DNA from 3 places in the Enterobacter sp. H2G27 genome. Region 1 is predicted to be linked to each of the others. Evidence: predicted binding sites of a transcription regulator. Region 1 holds the regulator's gene; each other region holds the start of a gene.

Region 1 (6,699 bases):
TTCACCGATGCCGCCATCAAGAACTTCGGTTCAGGCTGGACGTGGCTGGTTAAAGAGGCGGATGGCAAACTGGCTATCGTATCCACCTCTAACGCGGGCACCCCGCTGACCACCAGCGCGAAGCCGCTGATGACCGTGGACGTATGGGAACACGCTTACTACATCGATTACCGTAACGCGCGCCCGAACTACCTGGAACACTTCTGGGCACTGGTTAACTGGGACTTTGTGGCGAAGAACTTCGCCGCGTAAAAGACACGCAGAAGGGTTCGCCCTTCTGCGTTTTTGGTTTATTCCGCAGCGCAGGCTGCTTCTGGCTGTTTACGACCCGACATCATCACCAACAGCAGGCCGAGCGCGGCAATGATTGCCCCCATCACCGGCACAAAGCTGTATCCCAGACCACCTGAAATAACGGCCCCACCGGCCGCCGCACCGAGCGCATTGCCCAGGTTAAAGGCACCGATATTGACCGAGGATGAGAGGCCCGGCGCTTCATGCGCAACACGCATCACGCGCATCTGCAGCGGTGGCACCACGGCGAACGTTGCTGCACCCCAGACGACCATCGCCATCGCGGCGCCAAACTCGTTACGCGCCAGCCACGGAATGGCGATCATGATGACAATCAGCAGGGTTAAGAAGCCCTTCAGCGTCCCGCTCACGGAACGGTCGGCAAATTTCCCGCCGAGATAGTTACCAATCGAGAAGCCCACGCCAATCAGCACCAGCATCGCGGTCACAAAGAGAGGCGTTGCGTGGGTGATATCGTGCAGTACCGGTGAAATATAGGTATAGAGGGTAAACATCGCCCCTGCCCCGAGAACGGTGGTAAGCAGTGCGGAAAGCACCTGCGGGCGCACCAGCACCGACAGCTCCTTACGCACTTCCGGACGTTCTCCGGCGCTGCCTTTCGGCAGGGAGAAGAACAATGCCACCATCGCGACCACGCCCAGCCCGGCCGTCGCCAGGAAAGACATACGCCAGCCGATCGCTTCTCCCAGCCAGGTTGCAGCAGGAACACCGCCGATGTTAGCGATGGTCAGACCCATAAACATGGTGGCCACGGCGCTCGCCTGCTTGTGTTTTGGCACCACGCTGGCAGCAACGACCGATCCCAGCCCAAAGAACGCGCCGTGGTTAAGGCTGGTCAGAATACGCGACAGCATCAGCGTGGTGTAGTCCGGCGAAATGGCCGATAGCACGTTGCCGAGGGTGAAAATCGCCATCAGGAAAATCAGCGCATTGCGGCGCGCGCGGTGCGAAAGGAGAAGCGTCATCAGCGGCGCCCCCACCATCACGCCGATAGCGTAGGCGCTGATCAACATGCCTGCCGCGGGGATCGAGACGTCCACGCCGCGGGCGATGACGGGCAGTAACCCCATCGGGGAGAATTCAGTGGTGCCAATCCCAAAAGCGCCAATCGCCAGGGCCAGCAGGGGAAAATTGATTTTCATGCGTCAACTCCGGATGCCGTGTCACGTGGTGACACAGAACAAAGAAGCGGAAAGCATGACATCAATCACAAAAAATGAGAAGTTAACAAAATGGCAAAAGATTTTTGCCAGAGAAGTAACAATCCGGGGAGTCGGGAGGGAGAAGGCTCTCCCTCCGCGTAAATCAGTGCAGCGCAGCCGTCAGACCGGCCACAACAATCAGAGCCAGCACAACAACGGTGGTGAACAGCGAAAACTTAAGATCGGAACTCATCAATTTTTCTCCTTTTAATCCCCACACGAAAAGTGAGCTTGCTCATTTTTGCACAGATTACGTCAAAAATCTTCCTGGATTTATACTGATAACCACTTTACCTCTTCCCCTTTTCATCAAGATAGGACAAAATTCCACGCTAAATTTATTAGCGTACCGGCCATTGACCCCCTCCTGACGTCCCGTGTCGTTTTCCCGGCGTGCCGCAATTCAACATTGCGAGATAAGGGTGAGAGAAGGCAAACGTTTACCTTCAAGTTTTTCAGGAGCTTAGGATATGGTCTGGAGTGACATTTAATGGCAACAATTAAAGACGTAGCAAAACGCGCAAACGTTTCCACCACAACCGTATCACATGTAATTAACAAAACCCGCTTTGTGGCGGAAGAGACGCGCAACGCCGTCTGGGCAGCGATCAAAGAGCTGCACTATTCGCCAAGTGCGGTTGCGCGTAGCCTCAAGGTTAATCACACCAAATCCATTGGATTGCTGGCAACCAGCAGTGAAGCGGCCTATTTTGCCGAGATCATTGAAGCGGTCGAAAAGAACTGCTTCCAGAAAGGCTATACCCTGATTCTGGGCAACGCGTGGAACAGCATTGAAAAACAGCGTGCCTACCTGTCGATGATGGCGCAAAAGCGCGTTGATGGCCTGCTGGTAATGTGCTCCGAGTATCCGGAGTCAGTGCTGTCGATGCTGGAAGAGTATCGCCATATTCCGATGGTGGTGATGGACTGGGGCGAAGCGCGCGCAGACTTCACCGATTCCGTTATCGATAACGCTTTTGAAGGCGGCTATATGGCCGGTCGTTATTTGATCGAACGCGGTCACCGCGAGATTGGCGTGATCCCGGGTCCGCTGGAGCGCAACACCGGGGCGGGCCGTCTTGCCGGTTTTATGAAAGCGATGGAAGAAGCGCTGATCAACGTGCCGGAAAACTGGATCGTGCAGGGCGACTTTGAGCCGGAATCAGGCTACCGCGCGATGCAGCAGATCGTTTCCCAGCCGCACCGTCCGACCGCCGTTTTCTGCGGGGGTGACATCATGGCCATGGGCGCGCTCTGCGCCGCCGATGAGCTGGGTCTGCGCGTACCGCAGGATATTTCCGTGATCGGGTATGACAACGTGCGTAACGCGCGCTTCTTCACCCCAGCGCTGACCACCATTCACCAGCCGAAAGATTCGCTGGGCGAAACGGCCTTCAATATGCTGCTCGACAGGATCGTCAACAAGCGCGAAGAGTCGCAGTCCATTGAAGTTCACCCGCGCCTGATTGAACGCCGTTCCGTTGCGGACGGTCCGTTCCGCGACTACCGTCGTTAATCCCTTTACGGGGCCAGCTACGCTGGCTCCCGTAACCATTCCCGGTTCAGCGTTTCGCTGTCCCCCAGATAATCCAGCAGCCAGGCCATGGCGGGCGAGACATCATTTTGTTGCCAGGTCAGGCAGCAGGCCGCGTCCGGGAACGGATTTTCCAGCGTCAGTTCAACCCATTCGCCGGTATCGATGCGCGGACGCGCAAAATGAACGGGCACCATCGCGACGCACAGTCCGGCACTGAGGCACGTCGCCGACGATTCCCAGTCCGGAGCCACCACCCGCCGCTGGTTGTCCAGAAGCCAGGTGATACGCTTGGGCAATGAACGGGACGTATCCTCCAGCACCAGCGAGGGCCAGTTGCGCAGCGTATCGTCGCTAAGCGGCCCGTCCATCGCTGCCAGAGGATGATCGCTGGCCACCACGCATTTCCAGCTCAGCATCCCCATGTCGCGAAAGGCGTAACGTCCCCCGACCGGGATCGCCTGCGTCGCGCCAATCGCCATCTCCGCCCTGCCGTCCGCCAGCGCATCCCACACCCCGTTGAACACCTCCTGCGAGACCCGCAGCTCAACGTCAGAGAAATGACGATAGAAATCGACAATCATCTGTCGGGTGCGTTCCGGCTTCACGATGTTATCCACCGCGATGGAAAGATGTCCCCGCCAGCCGTTGGCGATCTGCTGGCACTGTTCGCGGGTGATCTGCATTTTTTTGATAACAGAACGCCCTTCCTTCAAAAACCACGCCCCGGCGGGCGTCAATTCCACGTCACGATGCCGCCGCTCAAACAGCGGAACCGCCAGCCACTCCTCCAGTTGACGCACCGTGTAGCTGATGGCCGAAGGGACGCGGTGCAGCTCCTGCGCCGCACCGCTGAAGCTGCCGTTACGCGCGACAGCATCGACCACTTCAAGAGAATAATCTGACCACATTTTCTGCCTGCAAAAAATTTGAATGCACCCGCCAAATATTAGCGTTTCACAAGCGGCTTTGCACTCCCTACACTCAGCGCCAATGTATACCTGCCTCCTCAGGAGAATAAAATAATGCAACCCAGGAACGGTTTTTTAGTCTGGCTCGGCGGCTTAAGCGTGCTGGGCTTTTTGGCCACCGATATGTACCTGCCGGCTTTTGCCGCGATGCAGGAAGATTTGCAAACCCCCGCTGCCGCCATCAGTGCCAGCCTGAGTTTGTTCCTCGCCGGTTTTGCTTTTGCACAGCTGCTCTGGGGACCGCTCTCGGATCGCTTTGGTCGTAAACCGGTACTGCTGCTGGGTCTGGCCATTTTTGCCGTGGGCTGCCTGGGGATGTTATGGGTACGCGACGCCACCTGGCTGCTGGTGCTGCGCTTCGTTCAGGCCGTGGGCGTCTGTGCCGCGGCCGTGACCTGGCAGGCGCTGGTGACCGACTACTACCCGGCTAACCGCACAAACCGTATTTTCGCCACCATTATGCCGCTGGTGGGCCTCTCCCCTGCCCTGGCTCCGCTGCTGGGCAGCTGGATCCTCGCGCACTTTGACTGGCAGGCCATTTTTGCCACGCTGTTTGCCATCACGCTGGTGCTGATGCTGCCGGCGTTTGCCCTCAAGCCTGCGCATAAAAAAGAGGCGCATGCCGACGCGAAGCCGATTACCTTCACCTCACTGTTGAGCGCCAAAGCGTATCGCGGGAATGTCCTGATCTATGCCGCCTGCTCGGCAAGCTTCTTCGCATGGCTCACCGGCTCGCCGTTCATTCTGCACGATATGGGCTACAGCCCGGCAGCCATCGGCCTGAGCTATGTTCCGCAGACAATCGCGTTCCTTGTGGGCGGGTACGGCTGTCGCGCGGCGCTGCAAAAATGGGAAGGCCAGCAGATGCTGCCGTGGCTGCTGGTGCTGTATGCGCTGAGCGTCATCGGGACCTGGGCCGTTGGCTTTATTCCGGGTGCCGGTCTGGCCGAAATTTTGATCCCGTTCTGCGTGATGGCCATTGCGAACGGGGCGATTTACCCTATCGTTGTGGCGCAGGCGCTGCGTCCATTCCCGCAGGCAACAGGCCGCGCCGCCGCGCTGCAGAACACCCTGCAGCTGGGTTTGTGCTTCCTGGCAAGCCTGGTGGTCTCGGCGCTGATTGCTACGCCGCTTTTGACCACCACCAGCGTGATGCTGTTCACCGTAGCGCTGGCGGTATTGGGCTATCGCATGCAGGCCTCCGCGCAGCGTGAGCAGGATAACGGTGCTCAGGTGGAAACCTCGCATGCCTGATTGCGCCAGAAATCATGTTATATTTCAGTGATTAGGTTGCTAACAATTTTCTATTGAATCACCAAATTTTGAAGCCTATACTAAATTTGGTTCGATTAAATACGATAAATATTAAGTGTTAACGGGAGCCGGAGTGCTCCCGTTTTACCATGGAAGGCATTTCGGCAAGGGTTATCTCCCTTCCTCTGTTCTACGTCGGATACTAGCCTCGCGGTATTTACCGTGAGATTTCTCACAAACCAAAAAAAGCGTCTACGCTGTTTTAAGGTTCTGATCACAGTAGGGTGATGGAGAAGCTATGAGTTCATCGTGTATAGAAGAAGTCAGCGTTCCGGACGATAACTGGTCCCGGATCGTCAGTGAACTGTTAGGTCGAGCAGGCATCACTATCAATGGATCATCGCCATCCGATCCTCAGGTTAAACATCCCGACTTTTTTAAACGCGTGTTGCGGGAAGGGTCGTTAGGCCTGGGAGAAAGCTACATGGACGGCTGGTGGGAGTGTGAACGTCTGGATACCTTTTTCGCCAGCGTGTTGCGTGCCGGTCTTGAAAATCAACTCCCTCGCAACCTGAAAGACACCCTGCGCGTCGCCTCTGCCCGACTTTTCAATCTCCAGAGTAAAAAACGCGCGTGGATCGTTGGCAAAGAACATTACGATCTTGGCAACGATTTGTTCAGCCGTATGCTGGACCCTTTCATGCAATACTCCTGCGCCTACTGGAAAGAGGCCTCGACGCTTGAAGAGGCTCAGCAGGCCAAGCTGCGTCTGATCAGTGAAAAACTGCAGCTACAGCCCGGCATGCGCGTGCTGGATATCGGTTGCGGCTGGGGCGGGCTGGCGTATTTTATGGCGAAGCACTATGGCGTCAGCGTGGTCGGCGTGACGATCTCAGCGGAACAGCAAAAAATGGCGCGAGAGCGCTGCCAGGGTCTCGATGTGGATATCCGGCTGCAGGACTACCGCGACCTGAACGAGCAGTTCGACCGGATCGTTTCCGTCGGCATGTTCGAGCACGTGGGGCCAAAAAACTACGATACCTACTTTGAGGTGGTGGATCGTAATCTGAAACCGGACGGGCTCTTCCTGCTGCACACCATCGGCTCTAAGCGGACCGACAACAACGTTGACCCGTGGATCAACAAATACATCTTTCCGAATGGCTGTTTACCGTCCGTTCGCCAGATTGCCAACGCCAGTGAACCCCATTTCGTGATGGAAGACTGGCATAACTTTGGCGCGGACTACGACACCACCTTAATGGCATGGCATGAACGTTTCCAGAAAGCCTGGCCAGAGATTGCGGACAACTATTCTGAACGATTCAAACGAATGTTTAGCTATTATCTGAATGCCTGCGCGGGGGCGTTTCGCGCACGGGATATTCAGCTCTGGCAGGTGGTATTCAGCCGTGGGATAGAA
Region 2 (6,699 bases), 2.3 Mb from region 1:
GTGGTCGAGGTTATTCACCCAGCGGTTATAATTTTTGTGAATTTTACCGTCTGCCGCTTTCAGATTAAGGCTGTTTTCATAGTTGATTGAATAGCTTGTTGCCGTATACGGAATACTCACCTGGACCGAGTGATCGCGCGACTGCAGACGCCCCTTAATCATTCCCGGGCCCGCTTCCGTCATGATCCAGTCACGTTTTTGGCCTGCTTTCAAAATTGCCGTTTTTACCTGATCGGCAGTATGACCCGCGCTTACAATAGAGTGAACCTGAGCGATTGGGGCGGTACGCGCACAGCCTGCCAGTGCGCCAACGAATACGGCAGCAGCACACCATTTAACGATCTTTTTCATCAACAACTCCATATCAATATTAACAATTAAAGGTAGTGGTTTTTACAAATAATATTCATCCGGCTTTCCGTTGGCGCCAGGCGTATTTTTAATCAATATTAATGTTTGCATTACGTTGAAGCGAAGGCGGAAATAATAACATGGAAAAATAAATAACCATTTCATTTTTTATAATTTGCGTTAAATCATGAATTGCGTTTGAGAGTAATGCTCACGACGTAAATAAAACAGGGTGAATATCGCCTTAACGCAAATAAAATACCGCGACGGATTAAGGACGCGGTAATTTACGGTGTATTACTGATGGTTTAAACCTACCTGTACAGGTAGGTCGGTTATCCGGGTAATCGGCTTTTCGGCCTCCCCGGACCGAGCAGGATCGCCAGCTTGCTGCCGCCTTTGGTGGTTTCCATCCAGATTTTACATACGCTGGTCAGGGGGACCGACAGCAGCATACCGACCGGGCCCAGCAGCCATCCCCAAATCAGTAAGGATAAAAATACCACCAGCGTCGACATGCCCAGACGGTGTCCCATCATGCGCGGTTCAAGAATATTGCCCAGCACCATATGCACGACGAGGAACAGCGCGCCGACCAGCATGCATTCGTAGAAACCGTTGAACAGAAACGCCTGAATCATCGGCGGCACGGCGGAAAGCACCGCGCCAATATTCGGCACGTAGTTCAGCAGAAATGCCAGCACGCCCCACATCAGCGCGAACTGCACGTCCATCAGCATCAGCCCCAGCCAGACAATGACCCCGGTCCAGACGCTCAGAAGCGTTTTCAGCGCCAGATATTTTGAGACGCCCTTCAGTGCCCGGTGTAATCCGGCAATGTGAATTTGTGGGTTGTTCAGTGCAAAGCGCAGCTTATAGGGGACGTGGCGAACTTCGAACAGCATAAACACCACCGTCATGACCAGCAGCAGAATGCTGGCCATCGCGCCGGAAAGCCCCGTCATCAAGGTGGTGGCGTAGGTCATGACCTTCTCGGAGTCCATTCTGCGCAGCATCCGTTCGGGTGAAATATGCAGATTAAGAAAGGGTACCATCTCCTGCAGCGCGACAATTTTACGCGTCAGCTCTTTGTTGTACTGCGGCAGCATGGTGGAGAATTCGCTCAGCGATGCCGCCAGTACGCCGAAGAGCGCCGTCAGGCCAATCAGCATAACAATAACCACAATGGTGATGGCTACCGGGCGGCTGACTCCCCGACGTAAAAACCAGGTGACCAGAGGATTAAGCACAATGGCAAAAAAGAGCGCCAGCAGGAGCTGAACAATAATGTCGGCGGCAGCATGAATACCCGCAAGGATAACCACCAGACAGGCGAGTTTTAATAAGATGTGAAGTCCTGCTTTGTCGGACGGGTTAGCGATCATGCGTGTTCCTTAATATGATGACCCGGTAAGTGTAGTGCCCGGGCTTCGCTTCGTCTGGAGCCGTTAATCTGAAAGTCGGTGCTGATTTTCTTATTGCGCCGTGGTAATAGTGAAACACGGTTGTAAAAAATCCAGGTAAAACCCCATGCCCGAACCTGCCGCTGAACCGGCACTGAGCGGATTGCGCCTCAATCTGCGCATCGTTTCCGTTGTGATTTTCAACTTTGCCAGCTATCTGACCATTGGCCTGCCGCTGGCGGTCCTGCCGGGCTATGTCCATGACGTGATGGGCTTCAGCGCCTTCTGGGCGGGGCTGGTCATCAGCCTGCAATATTTCGCCACGCTCCTGAGTCGCCCCCATGCCGGGCGCTACGCGGACCTGTTCGGTCCAAAAAGCATTGTGGTGGTGGGTTTATGCGGCTGTTTCCTCAGTGGCCTGAGCTACCTGCTGGCTGCCGCAACCAGCCACTGGCCGCTGGTCAGCCTGGCGCTGCTCTGTCTGGGCCGCGTCATTCTCGGCATCGGACAAAGCCTGGCGGGAACCGGCTCGACGCTCTGGGGCGTTGGGGTTGTCGGCGCGCCGCACATTGGCCGGGTGATCTCCTGGAACGGGATTGTCACCTACGGGGCAATGGCCCTCGGGGCGCCGCTCGGCGTGGCCTGCTATGCGCTTGGCGGGCTGTATGGGCTGTCTATCACTATTATGGCGGTCGCGCTGCTGGCAATTCTCTTTGCGCTGCCGCGTCCGAAAGTTAAGGCCAGCAAAGGCAAGCCGCTGCCGTTTCGGGCGGTGCTGGGACGCGTCTGGCCGTACGGCATGGCCCTGGCGCTGGCAACCACCGGCTTTGGCGTAATTGCGACCTTCATCACCCTGTTCTACGACGCCAAAGGCTGGGACGGCGCGGCCTTTGCGTTAACCCTGTTTAGCTGTGCGTTTGTAGGTGCCCGCCTGCTTTTCCCTAACGGCATCAACCGTCTCGGCGGGCTGAATGTGGCGATGATCTGCTTTGCGATAGAGATTGTCGGGCTGCTGCTGACCGGAATTGCGATGGTGCCGTGGGTCGCCAAAGTGGGCGTGTTCCTCGCGGGGGCAGGCTTTTCCCTGGTCTTCCCGGCGCTGGGCGTGGTGGCGGTAAAAGCCGTGCCGCAGCAGAATCAGGGGGCGGCGCTGGCGACCTATACGGTATTCATGGATATGTCTTTAGGCATTACCGGCCCGCTGGCGGGGCTGGTGATGGCCTGGGCAGGCGTGCCGGTGATCTATCTTGCCGCGGCGGGTCTGGTGGTTATTGCGCTGCTGCTGACGTGGCGGCTAAAAAAATGGCCCCCGGTGCAGGCACCGGAGGCCACGTCATCGTCGTGAAGCGTTACTGGATCACGATGGTGTTAATGATGTTTTCAGCGGCCGTCTGCGCTTTCTGCTGATCTTCCGCTGGCAGGGTGATCTGCAGGGTCAGCAGTTTGTTATCGACCTTGCCCAGCACAACAGAGGAGTAAGCGGTCTGGCCTTTTGCGGAGATGATGCTATCGAGCTGCTGCAGCTTATGGCCTTTCAGCTCGATGGATTTATTGGTCACGACCTGCAGCTGCGGGTCACGTCCGCGCTGCTGATCTTCAAGACGTTTGGACAGGACGGCCAGGTCTTCGCTGGTGTCGTCGCCCACAATCACAATGACCGCTTTCTGCCCGGTTGCGTCGGAGTAAACGTGCATGTTGTTCGCCTGGGTGCCCAGCTTGCCGCTCTGGTCAGTCATATCGGCTGGCAGAGAGAAACTGAGTTTGCCATCCATCAGATTCACCGGCTGGCCGGTCGCATTGCTTTCTGCGGATGCGCCCTGAGCAGGCGTTTTCGTGTCGCTGTTATCACAGGCTGCAAGACCCACAACCAGCAGGCCAATCCCGACATATTTAACCAGATTGCGCATTGACTTCTTCCTTTCGATAAACGGCCATAACGGCTCATTCGCTCATCTTATCACAACTGATAAAGCGAACCCTTAACCAGCCTGCAATGCTGTGATTTCAGATTTATCTGCCAGCCTTTTCAGCAGCATATTGAGCAGCACGCCGTACATCGGCAGGAAGAAAACAATGCTGATGAGAACCTTAAAGCAGTAGTCCACCAGCGCGATTTCCATCCAGTGCTCGGCCATGAACGCATCCGGGCTGCGCCAGAAGGCGATGAAGAAGAAGGCCAGCGTATCGCTCACGTTACCGAACAGCGTGGAGGCGGTTGGCGCCATCCACCAGCGATGATTCTGACGCAGGCGGTTAAACACATGCACGTCGAGGATCTGCCCCAGCGCGTAGGCCATAAAGCTTGCCGCGGCGATACGGGCAACGAACAGGTTGAAGTGGGTTAACGCCTCAAAGCCCTGCCAGCTTCCCATATAAAACAGAGACGAAATCACGTACGAGATGAACAGCGCCGGGAGCATGACCGAAAAAATAATACGGCGAGCCAGCGGTGCGCCAAAAATACGCACGGTCAAATCCGTCGCGAGGAAAATAAACGGGAAACTAAACGCGCCCCAGGTGGTATGGAAACCAAAGATGGAGATCGGGAGCTGCACCAGATAGTTGCTGGAGGTGATCACCAGCAAATGGAAAAGCGAAAGCCAGAACAACGCTTTTACGCGCTGAGATTCAGAAAACTGCGTCATATTGTGACCTTTTTATACGTTGGGGTGAGGGAACCCAATAAAAACCGCAGCATGATACTGCTTTGTCAGGACATTGCAATGGTTAGTTTTTACGCAATCGTTAACCTGGTTTGCATTGATCGCAACCGGGCGTAAACTACAGCCGTTTTTATCAGACCGAGAAGATCATGACCGACCTGTTTTCCAGCCCAGACCACACTCTTGATGCCCAGGGCCTTCGCTGCCCGGAACCGGTAATGATGGTACGTAAAACCGTGCGCAACATGCAGACCGGTGAAACGCTGCTGATCGTTGCCGACGACCCGGCCACCACGCGCGATATTCCCGGTTTTTGTACCTTTATGGAGCATGAGCTGGTGGCACAGCAGACGGAAACGCTGCCGTACCGGTATTTGATTCGTAAGGGTTGAGTGGGCGCCTCTGCTGCCTGATGCCCTCACCCCGGCCCTCTCCCACAGGGAGAGGGAGAAAGTCATCCCTTCATCCACGCCCGAATGCCGTCCAGGAACATCTGCGTTGCCATCATTACCAGAATCAGCCCCATCAGGCGCTCCAGCGCGTTTACCCCTTTCTCACCCAGCAGGCGCAGGAACAGGGATGACTGCAGCAGGATAATAAACGTTCCGCCCCAGGCAATCAGCAGGGCAATCACCAGATGGCTCATCTGGTTCGGATACTGGTGCGACAGCAGCATCAGCGTGGCCAGAATGGTCGGCCCGGCAACGAGGGGAATCGCCAGCGGCACAATAAACGGCTCTTCACCCGCAGGCAGGCCGCTGCTGCTGCCTTCCGCGCTCGGGAAAATCATCTTAATCGCAATCAGGAAAAGAATAATCCCGCCGGAAATCGACACGGTTTCGGCGCGCAGGTTCAGGAATGCGAGGATTTTTTCACCCGCAAACAGGAAGATAAACATCACCAGCAGGGCGATGAGCAGCTCGCGGATCATGATCGCCCGGCGGCGCTTCGGTTCGGTGTGCTTCAGCACCGACATGAAGATCGGCAAGTTACCCAGTGGATCCATAATCAGGATCAATAAAACCGCCGCGGAAATGATTTCACTCATCTTTAAATTATCCCTGATACTTAGTAGTGTTATTTCGATGATTAGCGCTTTTTCTGATTGCCGGGCAATCATCGATTAATTTCGCTTGCGACTTTGGCAGCATTTTGTAATGTGAAGCATATCCCAGTTCAATACTGGCTTGCACAATCAGCACACACCCTCAGCAGGAAAAAAATGCTATGAAAAACGTTGGTTTTATCGGCTGGCGCGGTATGGTCGGCTCTGTACTCATGCAACGCATGGTTGAAGAGCGCGATTTCGACGCTATCCGCCCGGTCTTCTTCTCCACTTCCCAGCTCGGCCAGGCTGCTCCGTCCTTTGGTGGTACCACAGGCACGTTGCAGGATGCTTACGATCTGGAAGCGCTGAAGGCACTCGACATTATTGTGACGTGCCAGGGCGGCGATTATACCAACGAAATCTATCCAAAGCTGCGTGAAAGCGGCTGGCAGGGCTACTGGATTGACGCGGCTTCTTCGCTGCGCATGAAAGATGATGCCATCATTATTCTCGACCCGGTGAACCAGGGCGTGATCACCGATGGCCTGAACAACGGCGTAAAAACTTTTGTTGGCGGCAACTGCACCGTCAGCCTGATGCTGATGTCCCTCGGTGGCCTGTTCGCTCAGGATCTGGTGGAGTGGGTCTCCGTGGCGACCTACCAGGCCGCGTCCGGCGGCGGCGCGCGCCATATGCGCGAGCTGCTGACCCAGATGGGCCAGCTGCACCAGAGCGTTGCGACCGAGCTGGCAAACCCGGCATCCGCTATTCTGGATATCGAGCGTAAGGTCACCCAGCTGACCCGCAGCGGCGAGCTGCCGGTGGATAACTTTGGCGTACCGCTGGCCGGCGGTCTGATCCCGTGGATCGACAAACAGCTTGATAACGGCCAGACCCGCGAAGAGTGGAAGGGCCAGGCAGAGACCAACAAAATCCTCGCGACCGCGAACACCATTCCGGTTGACGGTCTGTGCGTGCGTATCGGCGCGCTGCGCTGCCACAGCCAGGCCTTCACCATTAAACTAAAAAAAGATGTGTCTATTCCGACCGTGGAAGAACTGCTGGCCGCGCATAACCCATGGGCGAAAGTGGTGCCAAACGATCGTGATATCACCATGCGCGAGCTGACCCCGGCTGCCGTTACCGGCACGCTGACCACGCCGGTTGGCCGTCTGCGCAAGCTGAACATGGGGCCGGAGTATCTCTCCGCGTTCACCGTCGGTGACCAGCTCCT
Region 3 (6,699 bases), 790 kb from region 1:
TCAACGGTTTTATGATCCAGGGCGGCGGTTTCGAACCTGGCATGAACCAGAAAGCCACCAAAGAAGCGATCAAAAACGAAGCGAACAACGGCCTGAAAAACACCCGCGGCACGCTGGCGATGGCGCGTACTCAGGCACCTCACTCTGCTACCGCGCAGTTCTTCATTAACGTGGCTGACAACGACTTCCTGAACTTCTCCGGCGAAAGCCTGCAGGGTTGGGGCTACTGCGTATTCGCAGAAGTGGTTGAAGGTATGGACGTGGTTGACAAGATCAAAGCCGTCGCTACTGGCCGCAGCGGTATGCACCAGGACGTTCCGAAAGAAGACGTTGTGATTACAAGCGTGACCGTCAGCGAGTAATTGGTGGCGACACTCTTTATTGCAGATCTGCATCTGCAAACAGAAGAACCGGCGATTACCGCCGGTTTTCTGCGTTTTTTACGCGGTGAAGCGAAAAGCGCCGATGCGCTGTACATCCTGGGCGACCTGTTTGAAGCCTGGATTGGCGACGACGACCCTAACCCGCTGCACCGTGAAATGGCCGCCGCCATTCACGCGCTGGTAGATTCCGGCGTCCCCTGCTACTTCATTCACGGCAACCGTGATTTTCTGATCGGCAAGCGCTACGCCCGCGAAAGCGGCATGACGCTGCTGCCGGAAGAACAGGTGCTCGATCTCTATGGCCGCAGGGTCCTGATCATGCACGGCGACACGCTCTGCACCGACGATACCGGCTACCTGGCGTTTCGCGCCAAAGTCCACACCCCGTGGATCCAGAAGGTGTTCCTTGCCCTGCCGCTGTTTATCCGCAACCGTATCGCCGCCAGAATGCGTGCGGGCAGTAAAGCCGCCAACAGCAGCAAATCCATGACCATCATGGACGTGAATCCGCAGGCCGTGGTAAGCGTGATGGAAAAGCATGGCGTTCAGTGGTTGATCCACGGTCATACCCATCGTCCAGACGTCCATTCCCTTATCGCCAACGGCGAACCGGCCCATCGCGTGGTGTTGGGTGCCTGGCACACCGAAGGCTCCATGGTCAAAGTCACGCCAGAGGGCGTCGAGCTGATCGCTTTCCCGTTTTAACCCCTCAAAAATCATTCTATTTTTTTGAACAATATCGGCAAATTGTTTCGATTTTAATCAGTCCGTGGTCGGTCTACTATTTATCACATCAGGGAAAACGCCCTATCCCAAACAAAACACTTAAGGAATACGACCATGAAATCCATCAAAACTTTCGTTGCAGTTGCTGCTCTTTCTCTGGCTTCTTTCGGTTCTTTCGCTCAAAGCGTGAGCGCAACTGCCTCTACCCTTGACCGCGCAGAAGCGAAAATCGCTGCACAGGCTGCTGAGCAGGGTGCGTCTTACAAAATCACCAGCGCGAAGGTCGACAACCGCGTCTATATGACCGCAGAACTGACGAAATAATGATTGCCCATCGACGAAAACAGACCGCCAGAATGCGGTCTGTTTTGTTATGAATTGACGGCAACAACGGCTCAAGATTTAACCGCGCAACCGTTTTCCTTGCCCGTATAACATGCTATTCTCTGTGCCCTCGAAAGCAGTGTGTTTCGCACCACAGGAGTTTTAAGACGCATGTCTTCCCGCAATAATCCGGCGCGTGTCGCCATCGTGATGGGGTCCAAAAGCGACTGGGCTACCATGCAGTTCGCCGCCGAAATCTTTGAAATCCTGAATGTTCCGCACCACGTTGAAGTGGTCTCCGCGCACCGTACGCCTGACAAACTGTTCAGCTTCGCAGAAAGCGCCGAAGAGAATGGTTATGAGGTGATCATTGCCGGCGCGGGCGGCGCAGCACATCTGCCGGGCATGATTGCCGCCAAAACCCTGGTACCGGTTCTGGGCGTCCCGGTACAAAGCGCCGCGTTAAGCGGTGTGGATAGCCTCTACTCCATCGTCCAGATGCCGCGCGGTATTCCTGTCGGCACGCTGGCTATTGGCAAAGCGGGTGCCGCCAATGCCGCCCTGCTGGCTGCGCAGATCCTGGCGACACACGATAAAGCGTTGCATCAGCGTCTGGCGGAGTGGCGTAAAGCCCAGACCGACGAAGTGCTGGACAATCCAGACCCGCGGGGTGCGGCATGAAGCAGGTTTGCGTCCTCGGTAATGGCCAGTTAGGCCGCATGCTGCGTCAGGCCGGTGAACCTCTGGGGATTGCCGTCTGGCCCGTCGGGCTGGACGCCGAGCCGGAAGCCGTCCCATTCCACCAGAGCGTGATCACCGCCGAGATCGAACGCTGGCCGGAGACCGCTCTGACCCGCGAGCTGGCGCGTCACAACGCTTTTGTTAACCGCGACGTGTTCCCAATCATTGCCGACCGTCTGACGCAAAAGCAGCTGTTCGACAAGCTCGGTTTGCCGACCGCACCGTGGCAGCTCCTGTCCGATAAAAGCGAGTGGAACGACGTCTTCGCCATGCTGGGCGAGCAGGCGATCGTGAAGCGCCGCGTGGGCGGCTACGACGGCCGCGGCCAGTGGCGCCTTCGCGCAAACGACACCGCCGAGCTGCCGGACGACTGCTACGGCGAATGCATTGTTGAGCAGGGCATTAACTTCAGCGGTGAAGTCTCGCTGGTTGGCGCGCGCGGGCATGACGGCCGCACGGTGTTTTATCCGCTGACGCATAACCTGCATCAGGACGGCATTCTGCGCACCAGCGTCGCCTTCCCGCACGCCAATGCTGACCAGCAGGCGCAGGCGGAAGAGATGCTCTCTGCCATCATGCACGAGCTGGGCTACGTGGGCGTCATGGCGATGGAGTGTTTTGTGACGCCGTCTGGTCTGCTAATCAACGAGCTGGCACCGCGCGTGCACAACAGCGGCCACTGGACGCAAAATGGCGCGTCCATCAGCCAGTTCGAACTGCACCTGCGCGCCATCACCAACCTGCCGCTGCCGCAGCCGGTGGTCAATAGCCCGTCGGTGATGATCAACCTGATCGGCACCGATCTGAACTACGACTGGCTGAAGCTGCCGCTCGTGCATCTGCACTGGTATGACAAAGAGGTTCGCGCGGGTCGTAAGGTCGGTCACCTGAACCTGAACGACAGCGACACGGGCCGCCTGAGCGCCACCCTGGAAGCCATGATCCCTCTCCTGCCGCCGGAATACGCGAGCGGTATTGTCTGGGCACAGTCAAAGCTCAAGTAAGACATCTGCGCCGGGGAGTTGACCTTCCCCTTCCCCGGCGTAAAATCCCCGCCCATTGCTGCTGAGTTTTCTTCTGGAATAACCATGAACGATGGAACGGACTATCGCGCGATCCTCGCGTCTGATACCCCTTTAATCGACGTTCGCGCGCCGATCGAATTTGCCCAGGGTGCGATGCCCGCCGCCATTAATCTGCCGTTGATGAATGACGACGAGCGCGCCGCCGTCGGCACCTGCTATAAACGCCAGGGCCCCGAGGCCGCGCTGGCGCTCGGCCATCGCCTGGTGAACGGCAACACGCGTGAAGCACGCATCAACGCCTGGCGGGAAGCCAGTCTTGCCCATCCTGAGGGTTTTCTCTGCTGCGCGCGCGGCGGCCAGCGCTCGCATATCTCGCAGGCCTGGCTGAAAGAGGCGGGTATCGACTACCCGCTGATCCGCGGCGGCTATAAGGCCCTGCGCCAGACGGCGATTCAGGTGACCATTGAGCAGTCGCAAAAGCCGATGGTGCTTATTGGCGGCTGTACCGGGAACGGTAAAACCCTGCTGGTGAAGCAGCACGCGCAGGGTATCGATCTGGAAGGGCTGGCGCACCATCGCGGTTCGTCGTTTGGCCGCACGCTCACGCCGCAGCTTTCCCAGGCCAGCTTTGAAAACCACCTTGCGGCTGAGCTCCTGAAAAAAGACGCCGCACGCTGGGTGCTGGAAGACGAAGGCCGGATGATTGGCTCCAACCACCTGCCGGAGTGCCTGCGCGACCGCATGGTTGAAGCCCCTATCGTGGTGGTCGAGGATCCGTTTGAGATCCGTCTTGAACGGCTGCGCGAAGAGTATTTCGACCATATGTGGGCGGATTTTTCTGCGGCCTACGGTGAAGAAGCGGGATGGAAAGAATACAGCGAGTACCTGCATCACGGCCTGTTCGCCATTCGCCGCCGTCTGGGGCTGCAGCGGTATGCGGAATTCACCGCGCTGCTAGATTCCGCGCTGTTGGAACAGCAACGATCTGGCCGCACGGACGCGCACTTCAGCTGGCTTGCGCCGCTGCTGAACGACTATTACGACCCGATGTACGGCTATCAGCTGGAGAAAAAGGTGGAGAAGATTGTCTATCGCGGGACGTACGGCGAGGTCGCTGACTGGCTTAATCGCTGAAAAAAGCCGGGTGGTGGCTACGCCTCACCCGGCCTACACGTGCATTTGTAGCCCCGGTAAGCGCAGCGCCACCGGGGAACAGACGGCTTAGAAGTCGTAACGCAGACGCACCAGGTTCATGTCGCCCAGGTTGTCGGTGCTGGAAGTGAACACGTGTTCGTAATCCACGCGGAAACCGTAATCCAGCTGGAAGCTGATACCCACGCCGTTGTCGATGCGCTGGTAGTTACGGCCGTTCACGTACTCAATGCGATCACCCATGAAGTAAGGCTGGATGGATTTAACCGCGTACTGACCGACTGGGAATTTATAACCGGCGAAGTACTCAATACCCCACGCGTCGCCCGCAAAGTAATCGTTAACAGACACTTTTTTGGTGGTCAGGAAGTTCTGATACCAGCCGCCGCCTGCGGAGAAGGTCCAGTTGTCCGGGGTCCAGCTCAGCGCGGTACCGAGAATGTTCTGGTCGTAGGTTTTGCTGTCGCCGTTGTCCGGGTTACGCATGTCGGCGCGGGTGTAGTTCCACGCGGCGCCCCAGGTCAGGTCGGTAGTCAGGTGGTAATCCAGGCCCAGCGAGCCGCCGCCTTTACGCTTGTAGCGCAGGCCGTTGCCCGGCAGGTATTCACTGTCTTCAAACAGGTAGGATGCATAAATGTCAGCATCGCCCACGGTTTTCTTATATTTCAGCATTTTACGTGAACGGTAAGAACCGTCGTAATCGCCTTTGATCCCGTTACCCGGCGCCTGACCAATCATGTCGTAGTCCCAGATATCGGTTTTCGCGCCCACCACATCATAGTAAACGCTGTTCTGTTGACCGAAGGTCAGCGTACCCCAGGTGTCGCTCTTGAGACCGGTGTAGAGCATACGACGCGTCGTGTCGTGATCGCTCTCGCTGTAGTGGTTATCCCAGTTGAACATTGCAGGGAAGTTCACGCCCAGCTCGTAGTAGCTTACCCAGCTGATATCATCAAACAGGTAGTAATCTGCAGCGAAACGGAAGCGGGTACCGCCGTCAAAACCGTTACGCTTGTAGCTGTTTTTACCGTCGTCGCCGGTCATGTTCTGGAACTGAGGACGAATGCTGCCGCCAACGGTGAAGTTCAGGCGGCTCAGCGGGTTACCCGCCTGAGGATCCTGCTTAAGAACCGTGATTTCCGCCTGAGAAGCGAAAGTAGTCAATGCCACTGCCGCGCCGATCGTTGCCGCCAGCGCTGATTTTTTTATAGTCATTATTTTTCCTTAATAGACACGCTGCTAAATATTTAGCGGGTGAATATTAACTGGAAATAATCGGGCTGTGTGGTTGGGTTTTTAATGTTTTGTGCTACTAAATGAGTGGGTATTATCACTTTGTGCTATTTAAACACTACGCACCGGCATAAAAATCCGGTGCGTAATTATCACCGTACTAAATCAACTCGCAAATTGACGGAACAGGGCTTTGCCCTTTAACAGCCGCGTGCCGAGCCAGCCTCCGCAGAGAGAAAGCAGCGCAGCGCCGCACAGAGGCAGGATCAACCAAAGACGCCAGTCAGGCTCCCACGGGAAGTCGAAGACCTTTGTCTGCAGCACCGCCAGCGCCGTCTCTGCGCCAATGGCGGCCACCAGACCGGCCACCAGCCCCAGCAGCGCAAACTCGCTCCAGAGCGTCATTCGCAGCAGCCGCTTTCCGGCCCCCAGCGTGCGGTAAACCACCAGCTCCTGATGGCGCTGGCGCATGCCCACCTGCACCTGGGCCAGCAGCAACAGCACGCCGCAGATCGTTACCAGCACCACCATGACCTCCAGCGCACGGCTCACCTGCTCCAGCACCTGCCCCACCTGTTTGAGGATCGCGCCGATATCCAGCAGGCTGACCGTCGGAAACTCCCGGTTGAGCTGGGTCAGCATGCCGTTGCCGTTTTCCCAGCGGAAGCTGGTCAGCCAGCTCTGCGGCTGCCCGTCCAGCGCCCCCGGCGGGAAGATAAAGAAGAAGTTGGGCCGCAGGCTTTCCCAGTCCACTTTACGCAGGCTGGTGACCTTCGCGGTAAAATCCTGGGTATCGCCGGTAAAGGTGACGCTGTCCCCCAGCTTCACGTTCAGGCGCGTCGCCAGCCCCTCCTCCATCGACACCTCCCCCGCTTTTGGCGGCCAGGTGCCGGCGGTTATCGGGTTGTGGCCAGGGCGTTTCTCCTGCCAGGTCAGGTTCAGCTCGCGGTTAAGCGACTCGTCCTTGTTCCCCTCCGTTGGCTGGCCGTTGATCTGCGTCAGACGCGCGCGAACGATGGGGTAGAACGACTCGGGAATGATGTGATGCTCCGCCAGGAAGCCCTTCAGCGGCGTAACCTGCTCAGGCGCGATATTGATCAGGAAATAGTTCGGGC

What was found. Region 1 encodes PurR, which represses purine synthesis genes. Its sites were predicted from a motif close to CANGCAAACGTTTGCNTG; they were not measured.
Region 2: a site for PurR is predicted at 4,490-4,507, ahead of tusA (sulfurtransferase TusA). Genes of this name have one in related genera too.
Region 3: a site for PurR is predicted at 1,517-1,534, ahead of purE (5-(carboxyamino)imidazole ribonucleotide mutase). Genes of this name have one in related genera too.

The regions. Positions count from the first base shown of each region.
Region 1 covers NZ_JBSVSI010000001.1:1,630,436-1,637,134, reverse strand. The annotation lists gene sodB (superoxide dismutase [Fe]) at 1-252, shown strand, start outside; gene ACW9E7_RS07780 (MFS transporter) at 291-1,457, opposite strand; gene cydH (cytochrome bd-I oxidase subunit CydH) at 1,621-1,710, opposite strand; gene purR (HTH-type transcriptional repressor PurR) at 2,008-3,033, shown strand; gene punR (DNA-binding transcriptional activator PunR) at 3,051-3,962, opposite strand; gene punC (purine nucleoside transporter PunC) at 4,077-5,276, shown strand; gene cfa (cyclopropane fatty acyl phospholipid synthase) at 5,575-6,699, shown strand, end outside.
Region 2 covers NZ_JBSVSI010000001.1:3,971,516-3,978,214, reverse strand. The annotation lists gene ACW9E7_RS18985 (lipoprotein) at 1-351, opposite strand, end outside; gene ACW9E7_RS18980 (AI-2E family transporter) at 687-1,736, opposite strand; gene ACW9E7_RS18975 (MFS transporter) at 1,882-3,099, shown strand; gene ACW9E7_RS18970 (DcrB family lipoprotein) at 3,104-3,661, opposite strand; gene ACW9E7_RS18965 (7-cyano-7-deazaguanine/7-aminomethyl-7-deazaguanine transporter) at 3,734-4,399, opposite strand; gene tusA (sulfurtransferase TusA) at 4,567-4,809, shown strand; gene yhgN (NAAT family transporter YhgN) at 4,872-5,465, opposite strand; gene asd (aspartate-semialdehyde dehydrogenase) at 5,645-6,699, shown strand, end outside.
Region 3 covers NZ_JBSVSI010000001.1:842,553-849,251, reverse strand. The annotation lists gene ppiB (peptidylprolyl isomerase B) at 1-362, shown strand, start outside; gene lpxH (UDP-2,3-diacylglucosamine diphosphatase) at 366-1,088, shown strand; gene ACW9E7_RS03945 (YdgH/BhsA/McbA-like domain containing protein) at 1,224-1,433, shown strand; gene purE (5-(carboxyamino)imidazole ribonucleotide mutase) at 1,605-2,114, shown strand; gene purK (5-(carboxyamino)imidazole ribonucleotide synthase) at 2,111-3,178, shown strand; gene mnmH (tRNA 2-selenouridine(34) synthase MnmH) at 3,263-4,333, shown strand; gene ACW9E7_RS03925 (porin) at 4,421-5,566, opposite strand; gene ybbP (putative ABC transporter permease subunit YbbP) at 5,750-6,699, opposite strand, start outside.